3 regions of the Enterococcus sp. JNUCC 77 genome follow, and region 3 is predicted to be linked to each of the others. Evidence: predicted binding sites of a transcription regulator. Region 3 holds the regulator's gene; each other region holds the start of a gene.
What was found. Region 3 encodes HrcA, which represses chaperone genes, less so after heat shock. Its sites were predicted from a motif close to TTAGCACTCNNNNNNNNNGAGTGCTAA; they were not measured.
Positions count from the first base shown of each region.

Region 1: the regulator HrcA is predicted to act here: its motif matches at 3,048-3,074, upstream of clpP (ATP-dependent Clp endopeptidase proteolytic subunit ClpP).
Region 2: the regulator HrcA is predicted to act here: its motif matches at 1,997-2,023, upstream of groES (co-chaperone GroES).

Region 1 is NZ_JBTHIG010000001.1:860,247-866,072, forward strand. Features, by position in the region: gene ACVWNY_RS04390 (DNA/RNA non-specific endonuclease) at 1-609, opposite strand, end outside; gene ACVWNY_RS04395 (DNA/RNA non-specific endonuclease) at 796-1,518, shown strand; gene ACVWNY_RS04400 (TraX family protein) at 1,610-2,380, shown strand; gene clpP (ATP-dependent Clp endopeptidase proteolytic subunit ClpP) at 2,418-3,011, opposite strand; gene ACVWNY_RS04410 (hypothetical protein) at 3,205-3,720, shown strand; gene miaA (tRNA (adenosine(37)-N6)-dimethylallyltransferase MiaA) at 3,728-4,648, shown strand; gene hflX (GTPase HflX) at 4,651-5,826, shown strand, end outside.
Region 2 is NZ_JBTHIG010000001.1:683,982-689,807, reverse strand. Features, by position in the region: gene groL (chaperonin GroEL) at 24-1,652, opposite strand; gene groES (co-chaperone GroES) at 1,677-1,961, opposite strand; gene ACVWNY_RS03510 (CPBP family intramembrane glutamic endopeptidase) at 2,144-2,797, shown strand; gene ACVWNY_RS03505 (NAD(P)-dependent oxidoreductase) at 2,868-3,497, shown strand; gene ACVWNY_RS03500 (MBL fold metallo-hydrolase) at 3,533-4,342, opposite strand; gene ACVWNY_RS03495 (two-component system regulatory protein YycI) at 4,391-5,239, opposite strand; gene ACVWNY_RS03490 (YycH family regulatory protein) at 5,229-5,826, opposite strand, start outside.
Region 3 is NZ_JBTHIG010000001.1:1,589,756-1,595,581, forward strand. Features, by position in the region: gene dnaJ (molecular chaperone DnaJ) at 1-484, opposite strand, end outside; gene dnaK (molecular chaperone DnaK) at 632-2,467, opposite strand; gene grpE (nucleotide exchange factor GrpE) at 2,516-3,052, opposite strand; gene hrcA (heat-inducible transcriptional repressor HrcA) at 3,079-4,116, opposite strand; gene hemW (radical SAM family heme chaperone HemW) at 4,227-5,384, opposite strand; gene ACVWNY_RS07840 (DMT family transporter) at 5,474-5,826, opposite strand, start outside.

The sequences.
Region 1 (5,826 bases), 730 kb from region 3:
GTTTTTTAAATTATTATTTTGACCAGTTAATTGAAAACCAATCAAATGACTACGATTGTCGAGATAATTGTTATCAATTTTTTTATTTCGCCAACCTGTCGGATCAACCGTTAGGGCTTCTCTTTTTTCACTTGGCATCAAAGATTTGTTTAGTAAGGCTTCACCGTATGTCGCCCGATTTAATGAATCTAAGTCACCATAACTTTCCCAATACCCGATGTCTGTACCCGAGTCTTCTTCAGTAAAAGTCGGTTTACCGCCATTTACATCGATTGTCTGCTGATCTGTATATTCCATGGCTGCCAGCTCTTGATGGATCTGCTGTTGCTCTTTTTGGAAATCCAACGCAATTGTTTTACCGGCATTTCCTGTATCTGGTAAATCTTTTTTCTTACTTGTTTCTGTTGAAGCAATCGTCGTTGATACAGTTGTTGGTGATGTTTGTTGAGGTTCAGGTGCCAAGATGCTGCCGGCAGCCATGATAAATAATGAACCAACAATAATATAGCCACTTTTTTTCTTGTCAGTTTTTTTACGAAATGCCGAAATAAAATTGACAATACCAAAAACAAAAGCGATGAAGCCTAACACAATTAATAATGTTTCCATTCTAACGCCCCCTTTATATTTATTTTATCAAACTTCTTCCAAAAATCTCGAAAAAATTTTTATATTAAAAGAAATCCTGAAGATAATTTTTAATTAGTATCAAACATTCTAAAAAAAATTATCTTCATCGTTATTTAAAAAATCTGCTATAATAATTAAGCAAAAAAATTAAAAAAAGAGGTATGTATGGTTAAAAAAAAGAGACCGACTGTCGTTAGCGGCATTATTATATTATTAGCAATTGCTTATGGTGTTTACAGTCAAAGCAATCCAGAAAATCAGACGATATCAACAGAACCTAGTATTTCATCTACGATGCCAAGTGTTACGATTGATCATTTATCAGAAATTCCAGATTATAATGGTGAAAAAGTCATTACGTTGAACCAAAATAATCCCAATTTTAACGAAACTGACTTGTCATTAGCCAATGGTTCATGGACAATTTTTTCTGATTTAGATGATCTCAATCGCGTAGGACCAGCAAATGGAATGTTAAGTCAAGAGTTGATGCCAACAGAAGAAAGAGAAAGTTTAAACGTTAAGCCAACTGGCTGGCATCAAAAATTTTATGATGATCAACCTTTATATAATCGTTGTCATCTGGTTGCTTTTCAATTAAGTGGCGAAAATAATAACTGGAAAAACTTGATGACTGGAACGGCTCGTTTCAATCACCCGGGTATGACTAAGTATGAGGAAGAGGTTGGCGATTATATTCGTGAAACAAAACATCATGTACGTTATCGTGTATCACCTTATTTTAAAGACGATGAATTGGTTGCTCGTGGGGTCCAGATGGAAGCTCAAAGTATTGAGGATTCAAATGTTTCGTATAATGTTTTTATTTACAATGTGCAAGATGGTGTAACGATTGATTATACCACTGGTTATTCTAAAGCGAGCTAAGTGACAATTTTGTTCGCAGCATTTCAGACTAACGTCCCATTTTTATAAAGTTTTTCTTTGCTAAGATAAGAATTGAAAGCGGGGAGATGAAATGTTAAAAAAAGGTTTATCTAGTTATCAATTAAAAATTATAGCAATTGTTTTTATGGTAATCGATCATATCAATACTTATTTTGGTGCAAGTTTAGGGTGGCCTTTGTGGGTATCTTGGTTGGGTCGATTTGTAGCACCATTATTTGTTTTTTTATTGATTGAAGGATTTTTTTATACTCATAGTCGAAAAAAATATTTGAGGCGATTAAGCTTAGGCGCGGGGATAATGCTTTTAGGGAATAGTTTAATTAATTTTTTGGCTGACAATTATACCGATCATTTCACTGGTGGTTTTAGTGTGTTGCAATTAATTGGACCAAATAATATTTTTCTAACATTGGCATTATTGTTCGCTTTGATATGGGCAGTTGATTTAAGTCGAGAGAATGGTAAATATTTAGTAGTAGCGGGATTTTTATTACTACCAATTTTGTTCAGTGAAGGTGGTCTTTATTTATTGCCAATTAGCTTAATTTTTTACTTTAGCCACTTGAAGCAAAATTCGAAAATTCTTTATTTAGGAGTTTTTGCTATTTGTTTTGTTTTGTTTGCGTGGAGTATTGTTATTTTTTGGCAGATGAATACTGGGGAGAGTTTGTATCAATATTTGACGTTTGATAATGAGTTTATGATGGTGACGGTATTACCATTGATTTATTTATACAATGGAAAAAGAGGCGGTTATCAAACCAAAACATCTAAATATTTCTTTTACGTTTTTTATCCATTGCATCTATGGGTGATTTATTTAGTAAATATGTTTATATAAAAAAACTCCTGCAAAAAATTTGCAGGAGTCATTTTGTTTAGCTTAAAGCTGAACTATTTTCCATTACTTCGTCAATTAGACCATATGCTTTTGCTTCTTCAGCTGTCATATAGTTGTCACGGTCAGTATCTTTTTCAATCACTTCAAGTGGTTGACCAGTCCGTTCAGCTAAAATTTTATTCAAGCGTTCGCGAGTTTTTAAGATATGTTTTGCTGCAATTTCGATTTCAGTTGCTTGACCTTGGGCGCCACCTAATGGTTGGTGAATCATGATTTCAGCATTCGGTAAGGCAAAACGTTTCCCTTTTTGGCCAGCTGTTAATAAGAAACTACCCATTGATGCAGCCATCCCTAAAACGATTGTTTGGACATCGGCTTTTACAAAGTTCATTGTGTCAAAAATTGCTAAACCGGCAGATACACTACCACCAGGAGAGTTAATGTAGATATAAATATCTTTTTCAGAGTCCTGTGCATCTAAAAATAGTAATTGGGCAATCACTGAGTTTGCCACGTTATCATCAATCGCGCCACTCAACATAATAATCCGGTCTTTTAATAGACGAGAGTAAATATCGTAAGCTCTTTCGCCACGAGATGATTGTTCAATAACTGTAGGGACTAAATTCATAGGAAATTCCTCCTCAAATCTTTTTTCAAAATTATTTTAGCACACTTCAAGTGTAATTGCTAAATTCTAAAACATAGTATAATCTATTGGTCAACATTGGTCAAATGTTTTGGACGATTATTTTGACTTTCTTCAACCATCCTTTTTAATTCGGAAATATGGTAATATAAAAGACAGGAAAAGAGGGTGAAAAATGAGTACTGGACTTATTGGATTAATCGGTGTTTTGATTGGTGCTGCGATTGTTGGCGTGACAGTTTTTTTCTTTTTTAAATATCAAGAAAGACAAACTTATCGGAAACGAGAACTTGAACACCGAGTAAAAGAAATTGAAGTAATGAATTTATTAAATAAAAAAATCAATGAAATTTTGAGTAAACGTAGCTTAATGATGGAAAATTACGTTAGTTTCAATGCATTTGATGATACTTATATAGCAATTGATGATTATATTTATTTGCAATCTTTTGCCGCACAAAATAATTTTTATTTACCGACATATCTAGTGGAAGAGTTTTTTAAAAATATTTCCCATCGTAAAATGGTTATTTCACCTGAAGAAACCGTTCGTTTGGGAGGTTACGCATACAAGGGTGGACGAGTATTGATGGAATCTTTTGCTGATGAATTACTTTCAATTACGCAGGAAAAGAAAAATCAATTAGCACGTTTAACAAAAGAACCGTTACGCTATTTTGATGTAAAGTAGGAATATAATGGAGAAAGTATTAGTTATAGTTGGACCAACAGCGGTTGGTAAGACCAGTTTGAGTATTGATTTAGCAAAAAAATTTAACGGTGAAATTATTAGTGGTGACTCTTTGCAAGTTTATCGAACACTAGATATTGGTACTGCCAAAGTGACTGAAAAAGAAAAAGAGAGAATTCCCCATTATTTAATTGATGTTAAGGATCCAAATGAAAATTACTCAGTTGCAGAGTTTCAAAAAGAAGCGCGAAAAAAAATTGTGGATATTACTGCTACGGGAAAATTACCAATCGTAGTAGGTGGTACAGGCTTATATATTCAATCCTTGTTATGGGATTATCAGTTAGGTAAAGCTGAAACTGACCATGATCTTCAGTTAAGAAAAAAATATGAAATCTTTGCTGAAAAAAACGGCAAATCAGCACTTTGGGGGCAGTTAAAAGCGCTCGATCCATTAGCAGCAGAGAAAATCCACTTTAATAATCAAAAAAAAGTTATTCGAGCATTGGAAGTTTTTGAATTAACTGGACGTTCAATTTTTTCACCAGAAAAAACACCTAAATTGCTTTATAATCCAATGATTATTGGCCTAAATACAGAAAGAAAATTGTTATATCAGCGGATCAATCAACGGGTGGATCAAATGATTAATGATGGGTTATTGGATGAAGCCGAAAAACTTTTTGTTACGCCTACTGTTCAAGCAGCTCAAGGAATAGGCTATAAAGAATTATTCCCATATTTTCGAGGAGAACAATCTTTAACTGAAGCAACCGAAGAAATTAAGTTGCAATCCAGAAGATATGCCAAGCGGCAGTTGACTTGGTTTAGAAATCGAATGCCTGTTGTTTGGTATGATTTGGTGCAACAACCAGAAACTATTACAAATATAGAAAATGCTGTGGCAACATGGCTTAAGGAGGGATAGAATTGTCAGAACGCGTAATTCTAGTTGGTGTAGAAACAGATGATACAACATCCAATTTTTTAGAATCCATGCACGAATTGGCCGGATTAACTAAAACGGCCCATGGTGAAATTGTGTATTCATTGACCCAAAAACGTCAAAAAGTAGACCGCCAAACAATTATCGGTAAAGGGAAAATGGCTGAACTGCAACAATTAGTAGAAGCTCATGAAGCTGATTTAGTTATTTTTAACCATGCTTTATCTCCTCGCCAAGCAGAGACAATTGAAGGTATTGTAGGTGTGCCGGTAATTGATCGTATTCAATTAATATTAGATATTTTTGCCCAAAGAGCTCGTTCAAAAGAAGGCAAATTGCAAGTCGAGTTGGCGCAATTAAATTATTTATTTCATCGATTAACTGGTCAAGGGCAAAGTTTATCTCGTTTAGGTGGTGGGATTGGTACCCGTGGACCTGGAGAAACCAAATTGGAAACAGATCGACGACATATTCGCCGACGAATTTCTGCTATTAAAAAAGATTTAAAAGAAGTGGAAGCCCATCGTGAACGTTCTCGTCAAAAAAGAAACGATTCAACTGTCTTTCAAATTGGTTTAATAGGCTATACCAATGCCGGTAAATCAACGATCTTTAATTTACTTACGAGCGCCGATACTTATTCACAAGATCAATTATTTGCCACTTTAGATCCTTTGACTAAACGTTGGTCATTACCGCAAGGAATGCAAACAACGGTAACTGATACTGTTGGATTCATTCAAGATTTACCAACACAATTAGTGGATGCCTTTCATTCAACTTTAGAAGAAAGTCGTGGAATGGATTTATTATTACATGTGGTCGATGCTAGTGCTGAGGACCGTCAGCAGCAAGAACAGACGGTTTTAGATTTGTTGAAAGAGTTGGAGATGGAAGATATTCCCACGCTGACTGTTTATAATAAAGCCGATAAAATCAATCCGATTCAATTTGCACCAACCCTATTTCCTAATACACTTATTTCAGCTAAATCCTCTAAAGGAAAAGAACAGCTGTCAGAAAGTATTAGAAAAGAAATAATGGAAATTTTGAGCCCATATTTGCTAAGTATTTCAGCTAGTGAGGGACAATTATTAAGCACAATTAAACGAGTAACATTGGTTTTAGCGGAAGACTTTGACGAGTCTAGTGAAACCTAT
Region 2 (5,826 bases), 910 kb from region 3:
GGAGTTCTAAAAATTCTGATGAATTACATCATGCCGCCCATCATGCTTGGGTCCATTGCTGGAGCCGCAGCTGCGCCACCTTCAGCAGGTTTGTCAGCAACAACTGCTTCAGTTGTTAACAACAATGCTGATACAGAAGCTGCATTTTGTAATGCTGAACGAGTCACTTTAGTTGGATCCACGATTCCGGCATCCACCATGTTTACCCATTCGCCAGTAGCAGCGTTAAAGCCTAAGCCATCATTTGCATTTTTTAATTTGTCGATAATAACTGAACCTTCGAAGCCAGCATTTTCAGCGATTTGACGTACTGGTTCTTCTAAAGCACGAACAACAATCTTAATTCCAGTTGCTGCATCGCCTTCTGCATCTAATTCAGTTACTTTATTGATAACGTTAACTAATGCTGTACCACCACCAGCAACAATACCTTCTTCAACTGCTGCGCGAGTCGCGTTTAAAGCATCTTCAATTCGTAATTTTAATTCTTTTAGTTCAGTTTCAGTTGCTGCACCAACTTTAACCACTGCAACCCCACCAGCTAATTTAGCTAAGCGTTCTTGTAATTTTTCACGGTCAAAGTCAGAAGTTGTTTCACCAATTTGGCGTTTGATTAATTCAACTCGTTCAGCCAAGCGTTCTTTGTCGCCAGCGCCTTCAACGATAGTTGTATTGTCTTTATCTACTACAACTTTACCAGCAGAACCTAAGTTTTCAACTGTTGCATCTTTTAATTCTAAACCTAAGTCTTCTGTAATTACTGTTGCACCAGTCAAGATAGCTAAGTCTTCCAACATCGCTTTACGACGGTCACCAAAACCAGGTGCTTTAACAGCAACTACGTTAAATGTTCCACGGATTTTGTTCAATACCAAGGTTGGTAAAGCTTCGCCATCCACGTCATCAGCAATGATTAATAATGAACGAGATTGTTGTAATACTTGTTCTAACAATGGCAAGATATCTTGAATGTTAGAGATTTTTTTGTCAGTGATTAAGATGTATGGATTTTCTAAAGCTGCTTCCATTTTATCGTTATCAGTTACCATGTATTGAGATAAGTAACCACGGTCAAATTGCATCCCTTCTACAACATCTAATTCAGTATCGATCCCTTTTGATTCTTCAATCGTAATAACACCATCGTTACCAACTTTTTCCATTGCTTCAGCGATTAATTTACCTACTTCTTCGCTACCAGAAGAAACTGCCGCAACTTGTGCGATCGCATCTTTTGAATCAACGATTGAAGAAATATTGTGTAATTCTTCAACTGCAGTTTTAGTAGCTAATTCGATTCCGCGACGGATACCCATTGGGTTAGCACCAGCAGTTACGTTTTTCAATCCTTCGCGTACAATTGCTTGTGTTAAAACAGTTGCAGTTGTTGTACCGTCACCAGCGATGTCGTTGGTTTTTGATGCAACTTCAGAAACTAATTTAGCCCCCATATTTTCAAAATGGTCATCTAATTCGATTTCTTTAGCAATTGTTACGCCATCATTAGTAATCAATGGAGAGCCATAAGATTTTTCTAAAACAACGTTACGACCTTTAGGGCCTAATGTTACTTTTACTGTATCCGCTAATTTATCTACCCCACGAAGCATTGCTGCCCGTGCGTCTTCTGCAAATTTAATTTCTTTTGTCATGATTTTTCACCTCAAAATTTTTTATTATTCAACGATTGCCATAATATCTTTGGCAGAGATAATTAAGTATTCAGTGCCTTCATATTTTACTTCTGTACCTGAATATTTTTCAAACATTACCATATCACCAACGGCAACTGGCATTGGACTTTTTTCACCGTTTTCAAGTGTGCTACCTTCACCAATAGCTACAACTTTAGCTGTTTGGGGTTTTTCTTTAGCAGCTGATGCTAAAACTAAACCACCTACAGTTTTTTCTTCTTCTTGCGCTACTTCTAAAATCACGCGATCACCTAATGGTTTTAACACGATAAATCCCTCCAAAATTTGATTGGTTTTTATTATTAGCACTCTTAGACAAAGAGTGCTAACTCACATTTCTTATGATACTCATTTTCGATTCACTTTGCAAGTTTTTCATCTGATTTTTTTAAATTTTTTCTAGATCTATTTATGCTATACTTAAAAGAAAAAATTTAAAGGAAGTATCTATGACAGCAAAAAAATATAGTATCGCAACAATTATCACTTACTTGATGGTCTACCTATCACCTGTGATCTTCGCTTTAATTGTTCGACCTACTCAAAACCAAAGCATCACCATGACGACTTTTGCCTATATTATTGGCGCAATATTACTATTAATCTATCTATTTAAAAGTCAAAAATTTAACATTGAACAAAAACCAAAAGCGATCGGTTGGATGATTCTCTTTGGCTTCTTAGGAATCTTCGGCTCCATCCTTTTACAGAATGTTTTACTCATGGTGGAACAGGCTTTTTTCAATGCCCCCACCGCATCACAAAATACTGAAAATATTATTCAACTGATTCAAGAGAACATGGTATTTATTTTAGCCACTACTATCGCAGGACCGATTATGGAAGAATTGGTTTTCCGCCGGGCAATCTTTGGCGCCTTATCAAATCGCTGGGGCTTTATCTTGCCAGCATTAATCAGCTCGGCTTTATTTGCAGCCGCTCACGTTGATGGACATTATTTATTATATGGCGGCTTAGGTTTATTCTTCTGTTTCTTATATCGTTATACTGGACGGATTGGGACTTCAATGATTACCCACGTAGGGATGAATTTATTAGTAATAATTGTCCAATTAGCTGCACGTCAAGCTGGCTTATTATAATTGCTTTTCTTTGCTTTTTTTAAAAAACCTCCTTACACTGAAAGAGAAATCAGTATAGGAGGTTTTTTATATGAAAATTGCAGTAATTGGTGCCACTGGACATGCCGGTTCTTTGATTTTAAAAGAAGCGCTGGCTCGTCATTTGGATGTCACCGCTATTGTCCGTAGCCCAGAAAAATTAGCTTCTGACGTTCCTTTTGTTAAAAAAGATTTATTTGATCTAACCAAAGAAGATTTGCTTGCTTTTGATGTGGTGATTGATGCTTTTCGCGCACCGAGTGGTCATGAAGAATTACATCAAACATCCTTGCAGCATTTAATTGACCTGCTTAGTGGCACCGAAACTCGTTTATTAGTGATTGGCGGGACTTCTTCCTTGTTTATGGACGATGCCAAAACAGAACGGATGATTGATTTATCAGATCCTAATGCCGGCTATTATCCCACAGCGTATAATATGTACAAAGCTTTCTTAGAATTAAAAGACAGCAAGAATCTCCACTGGACCTATATTAGCCCTGCATCTTATTTCGTACCAAATGGTGAACGCACCGGCAAATATACTTTAAGTGATGACCGCATGTTAACTGATGCTAATGGCGATTCTATGATTAGTATGGCTGACTATGCGATTGCTATGGTAGACGAAGCAGTCAATAATACCCACCCCAATCAACATATTAGTGTCGTAACTATCTAAAAAAAAATTCCGTCTCTTCATTGAGACGGAATTTTTTAAATAGCAAATAATTCTGTAGCGGCATTAGGATCTGTATCAAAAATTTGAAACTGATGATTGACACCTAAATCATAGCGTAACAATGTTTCTTCCATTGTCATATGGGCCAACTCTTTCATGTTGTTTTCTTTACTCAAATGCCCCAGATACACACGCTTCGTATGATCACCGATAATGTCGGTCATCACTAAGGCGCCATCTTCATTGGATAAATGTCCCCGATCCCCTAAAATCCGTTGCTTTAAATTCCAAGGATAAGGTCCCATCCGCAACATTTCCAAATCATGGTTACTTTCGACTAAATAAGCATCGGCATCAGAAATAATTCCCTTCACATGCTCACTAGCATAACCAGTATCTGTCAGCATCACAAAAGAATGACCATCTTTATAAAAACGATAAAACTGCGGTGCTGCTGCATCATGAGATACACCAAAACTTTCAATATCCATATCACCAAAAGTTAAGACTTTACCCATATCAAAAATTTGTTTCTGTTCCAAATCGACTTTACCAATCAGAGGCATCATCGCTTGCCAGGTTTTTTCATTCGCATAAACTGGTAATTTATACTTTCGTGCTAATACACCCACGCCATGAATGTGATCACGATGCTCATGAGTCACTAAAATCGCATCTAAATCTTCCGGTTTACGGTCGACTTCAGCTAATAAACTAATAATTTTTTTGCCACTTAAGCCAGCATCGACTAATATTTTTTTGCCTGCACTCTCTATAAACAGTGAGTTCCCACTGCTGCCACTAGCCAGAACACTGACATTAAAGGCATGATTCATATCTAACATCAAAAGTGGTCCCTTCTTTAAAAACTGTCTTTAAGTATACAACCCTTTTTACGGATTTTCTACCTTTGGCACCAAATTATTGGAAATAACTTGGTTACTCATGGCATTCACTCGCTCAATCTGACTCACATCATCAGAAGTTTGTATTTTTACAAACCAGACAGGAACATATACATTCTTTTCCCCCACTTCAATCGTTCGAAAATAACCTAAATAGATATCTTGAATCGTTGAATTCGCAGGAATATTGTTATTAATGTATAAGGTATTTAAGATTTCCTCTTCTGAATAAAGGGTCATTTTTTCCCTTAATGGTTCAATCTGGCGTAATAACGTTTGGGTATATTGCGTCACTTCAGCATTCGTACCACTAGTATCGATATCTAAAGTTACCCGCGAAGTTTCATCAATAAAAGGGATGCCCTCATAGTTCTGAGCGCCAACTATTTTCACATCGTCTTTCTCTTCTTTAGAGATATGAGAAATGTATTGATAACTTGTCCCTTCATAAATGAAGCTATCATCTTTCATCGCGCGATTAAAACTACTCTTTATTCTATTCATATTAAAGCGTCGTGGTTGCCCTAAATAGTTAGTCAGAACATTATCAGATATTGATGAAGTACTCATGATATCTTGAATATTATTTTCACTTAAGACATTCATCACATTGACTTGTTCAGCACTTAAATAATATCCTTCAGGTTTTTTAGTAGAAATTTTTCCTTTAAAGGTAATATTGTCATTTTTTAAACGTGAAGTGATGCCTTCTTTTTGATTATAAGTTGTCGTAACAGCTTGTTGATCATCTTGACTACTTTGATAAATATTAAACAGAAAGATATTTAAACTAATGAAAACAAGAATGAATAACCACTCTATTTTTCTAAAATCCATTAGACACCTCCGTAACCGAAGCCATCAGTTGACTTGCTGCAAACCAATTACCATCATATTTTACATACCACTCAGGTGTTAATGATACCAGTCGATTCGCACCATCTACATCACTCCAAGTATAACCAATGATGTAACTTTCGACCTTGTCGATATCCAGACCCGCGTACACCAATTGATTTTCCATTTCCAATGAACTGGATAACTCAATTTCCTCATCTGATGGAATAGGCACCTGAACAGTATCCATACTCATTTGAATCGCGACTGATTTTGCTTCATCATTTTGGGCATCTCCAATCGTTACGACCATTTTTCCTTTGTCAGACTCACTAAAAATCGGATAACCTTCGACAAATGTCCGATAAGTTATCTGTCCGCCTTCACGATCAAAGTAACGCAGATTCCCAACGCCCGTACCCAAGCGACTAACATAGCCAAAGGTTTGGGCATAAATACTATCCGATTGTACATCTTTAGGTAATTCTCCTGAAAAATCAACAGTACGCTGATCATCATTTAAGATTAATTCTTCCTGACCACTAACAAAAGATTGAACACCTTGTTCATTTTCCTGCCCCTTGGCT
Region 3 (5,826 bases):
GACAAGTATGACATGTTTCCTCACGGTTATATTTAACATCTTTTTCAGCACCAAAAATTGCTTCTTCAAATTCCAAGGTAACTGAATATTGTAAGTCAGCACCTTGCCTTGGTGCAGTAGGATCCGCTTGACGTCCGCCACCAGCTCCTCCAAAAAATGATTCAAAGATATCTTCAAAGCCAAAACCAGCTCCGCCGCCGCCAAATCCTCCGGCGCCACCAAATCCGCCAAAGCCACCAGCTCCACCGCCAAAGTTTGGATCGGTTCCCGCGTGACCATACTGATCATAGGCTGCTCGTTTTTGAGGATCGCTTAAAATTTCATAGGCTTCGGAAATTTCTTTGAATTTTTCTTCTGCATCGGCTTCTTTATTAATATCTGGATGGTATTTTTTTGAAAGCTTCCGATAAGCTTTTTTTATCTCATCATCTGAAGCTCCTTTTTGTACCCCAAGGAGTTCATAATAATCCCTTTTTTCAGCCATTTGTTTTCCTCCATAAAATAGAATCGCTAGTATTGTATCACAATGTTTCCATTAACGATAGATGAATACCAGCTAAATCAGAAACGAGACTGAGACAAAAACCAAAATGTTTTTTGCTTCAGTCTCGCTATCTAATTATTCTTAAGCTTATTTATCTTTGTCGTCGCCGTCAACTTCTTCAAAATCAGCATCTACGACATCATCCGCGCCACCTTGTGCAGCTTCTGGATTTTCTTCTGCTTGTTGTTGAGCTGCTTGTTCATAAAGTTTTACAGTTAAGCTTTGAACGATTTCATTCAATGCATCACGTTTAGTCTTCATGTCTTCGATGTTGTTAGCTTCAACAGCAGCTTTTAATTCATCGCGAGCTTCTTCGGCTTTTTTAACTTCTTCAGCGTCAACTTTTCCTTCTAACTCTTTCAAAGTTTTATCAACTGAGAATAATAAGGCATCAATGTCATTACGTAAATCAACTTCTTCTTTACGAACTTTATCAGCTTCAGCATTTGCTTCTGCATCTTTAACCATCCGTTCGATTTCATCATCAGATAAACCTGAAGAAGATTTAATCGTAATTTTTTGTTCTTTTTGTGTGCCTAAGTCTTTGGCAGAAACATTTACGATCCCGTTTTTATCAATATCAAATGTTACTTCGATTTGAGGAATACCACGTGGAGCTGGTGGAATATCAGTTAATTGGAATCTACCTAAAGTTTTATTATCAGTTGCCATTGGACGTTCACCTTGTAACACGTGAATATCTACTGCTGGTTGGTTATCAGCCGCTGTCGAGAATACTTGAGATTTACTTGTTGGAATTGTTGTGTTGCGGTCAATCAATTTAGTGAAGACTGAGCCCATTGTTTCAATCCCTAGAGATAATGGAGTGACATCAAGTAAAACAACATCTTTTACATCACCAGTGATAACGCCACCTTGAATAGCAGCACCCATGGCAACTACTTCATCTGGGTTCACTGATTTATTTGGTTCTTTAGCAGTTTCTTTACGTACTGCTTCAACTACTGCTGGAATACGAGTAGAACCACCAACTAAAATCACTTCATCAACTTCTGATTGAGAAAGTCCAGCATCTTTTAATGCTTGACGGACTGGTGTTTTAGTTCTTTCAACTAAATCAGCAGTAATTTCATCAAATTTTGCACGAGATAACGTATTTTCTAAGTGTAATGGACCAGCATCGCCTGCTGTAATAAATGGTAAGCTAATTTGAGTTGAGCTTACACCAGATAAATCTTTTTTGGCTTTTTCAGCTGCATCTTTCAATCTTTGCATAGCCATATTATCTAAACTTAAGTCAATACCATTTTCTTTTTTAAATTCAGCAACCAGATAGTCAATGATCTTGTTATCAAAATCATCCCCACCTAAATTGTTGTCACCAGCTGTTGATAATACATCAAAGACACCATCACCTAATTCAAGGATTGATACGTCAAATGTACCACCACCAAGGTCAAATACTAAGATTTTTTGGTCTTTGTCAGTTTTGTCTAAACCATATGCTAAAGCTGCTGCAGTTGGTTCATTAACGATCCGTTCAACTTCTAAACCAGCAATTTTACCAGCATCTTTTGTTGCTTGACGTTGACTATCATTAAAGTAAGCAGGAACAGTAATAACTGCTTTTTCAACTTTTTCACCTAAATAATCTTCTGCAAAACCTTTCATATATTGTAAGATCATTGCTGAAATTTCTTGAGGTGTATAAGATTTGCCATCCATTTCAACTTTATAACCAGCTTCACCCATATGACGTTTGATTGATGAAACAGTATGTGGATTAGTAACCGCCTGGCGTTTTGCTACTTCACCAACTTGGATTTCTCCATTTTTGAATGACACAACAGAAGGAGTTGTACGGTTACCTTCTGGATTTGCAATAATTTTTGCTTCATTACCTTCTAATACGGCAACGGCAGAGTTTGTTGTACCTAAGTCAATACCAATAATTTTACTCATAATTTTCAGTCTCCTTTATTTTTTAAGCTGACGAATCAGTGAATTTTTTTATTGTGCGACAATAACCATCGCTGGGCGTAACACGCGATCATGTAATTGATAGCCCTTTTGCAATACTTCCACAATTGAATCTGTAGGAACATCATCAGTTGCAGGAATTGTTTGCACTGCTTGATGCAGATTTGGATCAAATACAACATCAACTGCTGGAATTTCTGTAATTCCTTCTTCTTTCAAAGCTACAGTCAGACTTTCTAACACCATTTCCACACCTTTTTTAAGGCTAGCACCTTGATCATCATTTACTTCAGTAGCTAATGCACGTTCAAGGTTGTCAATCACAGGTAGAATTTTTTTAGCTAAATCTTGTGAACGATACTTAACTAATTGTTCTCGCTCATTTTTGTTGCGGTTTTGCATATTAGCAATTTCTGCTCGTGCCCGCAAAAACTTATCTTCCATCTCATTAAACTCTGCGGTTAATTGATCAAACTCAGAAATTTCGTTTTCTTCAATTGTTGTCTCAATTTCCTGATCCATTTCTTCATTCAATTCCGCATCATCGTGTTTGTTTTTTTCTGCCACTTTGCTCTTCCTTTCTGAGGAATATTTTAGTGATTCAAATCAAGGGAACGATAATAATCATCCAGTATTGCTGTCAGTTCGTAACGAAAAACATCTAATAAACCAAATATTTTCGAATAAGGCATTGAAGTCGGTCCCAATAAAGCAATTGTGCCGCGACCATGACCAATAATTTGATAGTTGGCTTGCACCATTGTCAAATTATCAAACATGCGATCTCCCAATTCAGCACCCATGCGAACATGAATCTCTTGATCAGTTGGTAAAAGTAATTTTGTCAATTCATCGGAATCTTGCATCAATGAATACATTGATTTGAACTGAGATAAATCGTCAGGATTTGCGTTCAAAATATTCATCCGACCACTGACAAAAACTTTTTCCTCAAAAGCTTCATTTAAAATGATATCGAACAATCGGCCAATACCATCAGTTGTTTGAAAATAACGATGTAAAATCATCGGAATTTCCGTTCTTAACTTCTGATAGACTGTTAAGAGCGGTTGACCGACTAGACGGTCATTAATGATCTTCACCATTTTTTCTAAGTCACTGCTTGCTACATTCTCAGGAATTCTAAAGACTTGGCTTTCTACATTTCCCTTGTCTGTCACGATAATTGCTAAAATCTGACGGTCATTCAAAGGAACAATTCTAAACCCTGTCAACGTCCGGTCCTTCATCTCAGGTCCTAAAGAAAATGCTGTATAACTAGTAACTTCTGATAAAATTTTGGCTGATTGTGAAATAATATCATCAATCTCATGAATGTCTTTTTTTAAGGAAGAACGAATTTGCTCTACTTCTTGCTTATTCACCTTAGCTGGCGTCAATAAATGATCAATGTAATAACGATAACCTTTTTTCGAAGGTACTCGTCCGGAAGATGAATGAGTCTTTTCAATTAAGCCATTTTCTTCCAATACTTTCATATCATTGCGAATTGTTGCCGAGCTTGCTTGTACGCCTTCTTCCATCAACCTTTTCGAACCAACTGGCTGACCAGTTTCAGTAAAGTCTTGGATGATCAAGCGGAGAATTAAATTTTGCCTTTCCGTTAACATATGCTCACCCTCTGGTTGGCACTCTTTATCTTTAAGTGCTAACTCGATTATAAATATACCATAATTGTAGATTAAGTCAAGAGAAAAGACAAAAAAATTAGCACTCTCTATTAAAGAGTGCTAATCGCATCATCAATTAAAAATTTTTCAAAGACTTCATTGCCTTTAAACATACCTGCCTGAGTTAAAAAGATTCGTTGATCACTGATTTGAAGCAATTTTTCATTGACTAATTCTTCAATGACTAGTGAATAAATATCTTCAATTCTTCTACCAAAGCGTTCTTTAAATTTTTCTTTAGACACGCCTTCTTTTTTTCGTAAACCTAAAAATAGTTCCTCTTCTATTTGGCTTTTAACAGTCAAAAATTCTTCTTCAATAATCGGTAATTGATCCTCTTTTAGAGGCTGTAAATAATGTTGAATCGGTCCACTATTTTTATAGCGTTTATCTCCTAAATACCCACTAGCTCCCGCACCAATTCCAAAATAATTTTGATTGTTCCAGTAAACCATATTGTGTTGACTTTCATAGCCGGGTTGAGCGAAATTACTGATTTCATATTGTTTTTTGCCGGCTTTTTCCAATGCTTCCATCACTTCTAAATACATTTGCGCTTCGATATCTTGCTCCGGTAAAATCATTTTTCCTTTACGAATCCAATTCATAAACATTGTTTTATTTTCCAAAATTAAAGAATACAACGCATAATGCGGCAAATCTAAAGCCAAAGCTTGCTGAATCGTCTCACGAAAACTTTCTAATGTTTGTCCCGGCAGAGCGTAGATTAAATCAATCGTGATATTATTAAAGTCCATTTTATCCAGCAATTTGATTGAATCATAGACATCTTCAGCGGTATGTTTTCGCCCAATTTTTCTTAATAAATGATTATCAAAAGTCTGAACACCCATTGATACACGATTCACACCATTATTCTTAAAAACTTGAAGTTTTTCTTCGGTTAAATCTCCCGGATTTGCTTCAACCGTAAATTCACCTTCACTATAGGGCAGAATTTCCCTTAAGCCTTTCAATAAAACCTCTAATTGATTGGCTGAAAGAGATGTTGGTGTACCTCCACCAACATAAATGGTGGGAACATTTTCCACTGGATATTCGATTAACTGTAATTTTGTTTCATTTAAGACAGCTGCAATATATTCATCTACCGGTTGCCCCTCAATAAAAACTTTATTAAAGTCACAGTAATAACATAGATGTTGACAAAAAGGGATATGAATATAGGCAGACGTTGCTCGGTTCATTTGGTTCATTTCTCGGTCTCCTTGTTGAATCTGCTAACAAAGTTTAACATGAATCATTAAATAAAAAAACATCCAAATAGATGGATGTTTCAACGCATTACTTTTATACTCATCCCAGCAACAATACATGCGAGACCAAAAAAAGTCACAATATTTGGTAATGGATCTCCTAAAATAATAATTCCTAATAAAACGGAAAAAACTACTTCTAATGACTGCGTTGCTTCTGTCGTGGCAAGTAATCGCAAATTATCATGCACCATTTGGGTACCTCGGAAAAACAAATAAGTAGCAATCACTCCTGATGAAAGTGCTACAATAAAACTTGCCGTTACCTGGCTTTGACTCGGCAAGCCACTACGTACGAACGCGATAACGCTGCAAATAAGCCAAGTTGGCAAACTACAAATAAGCATCGCTAAAATTCTTTCCATCGTTGTTA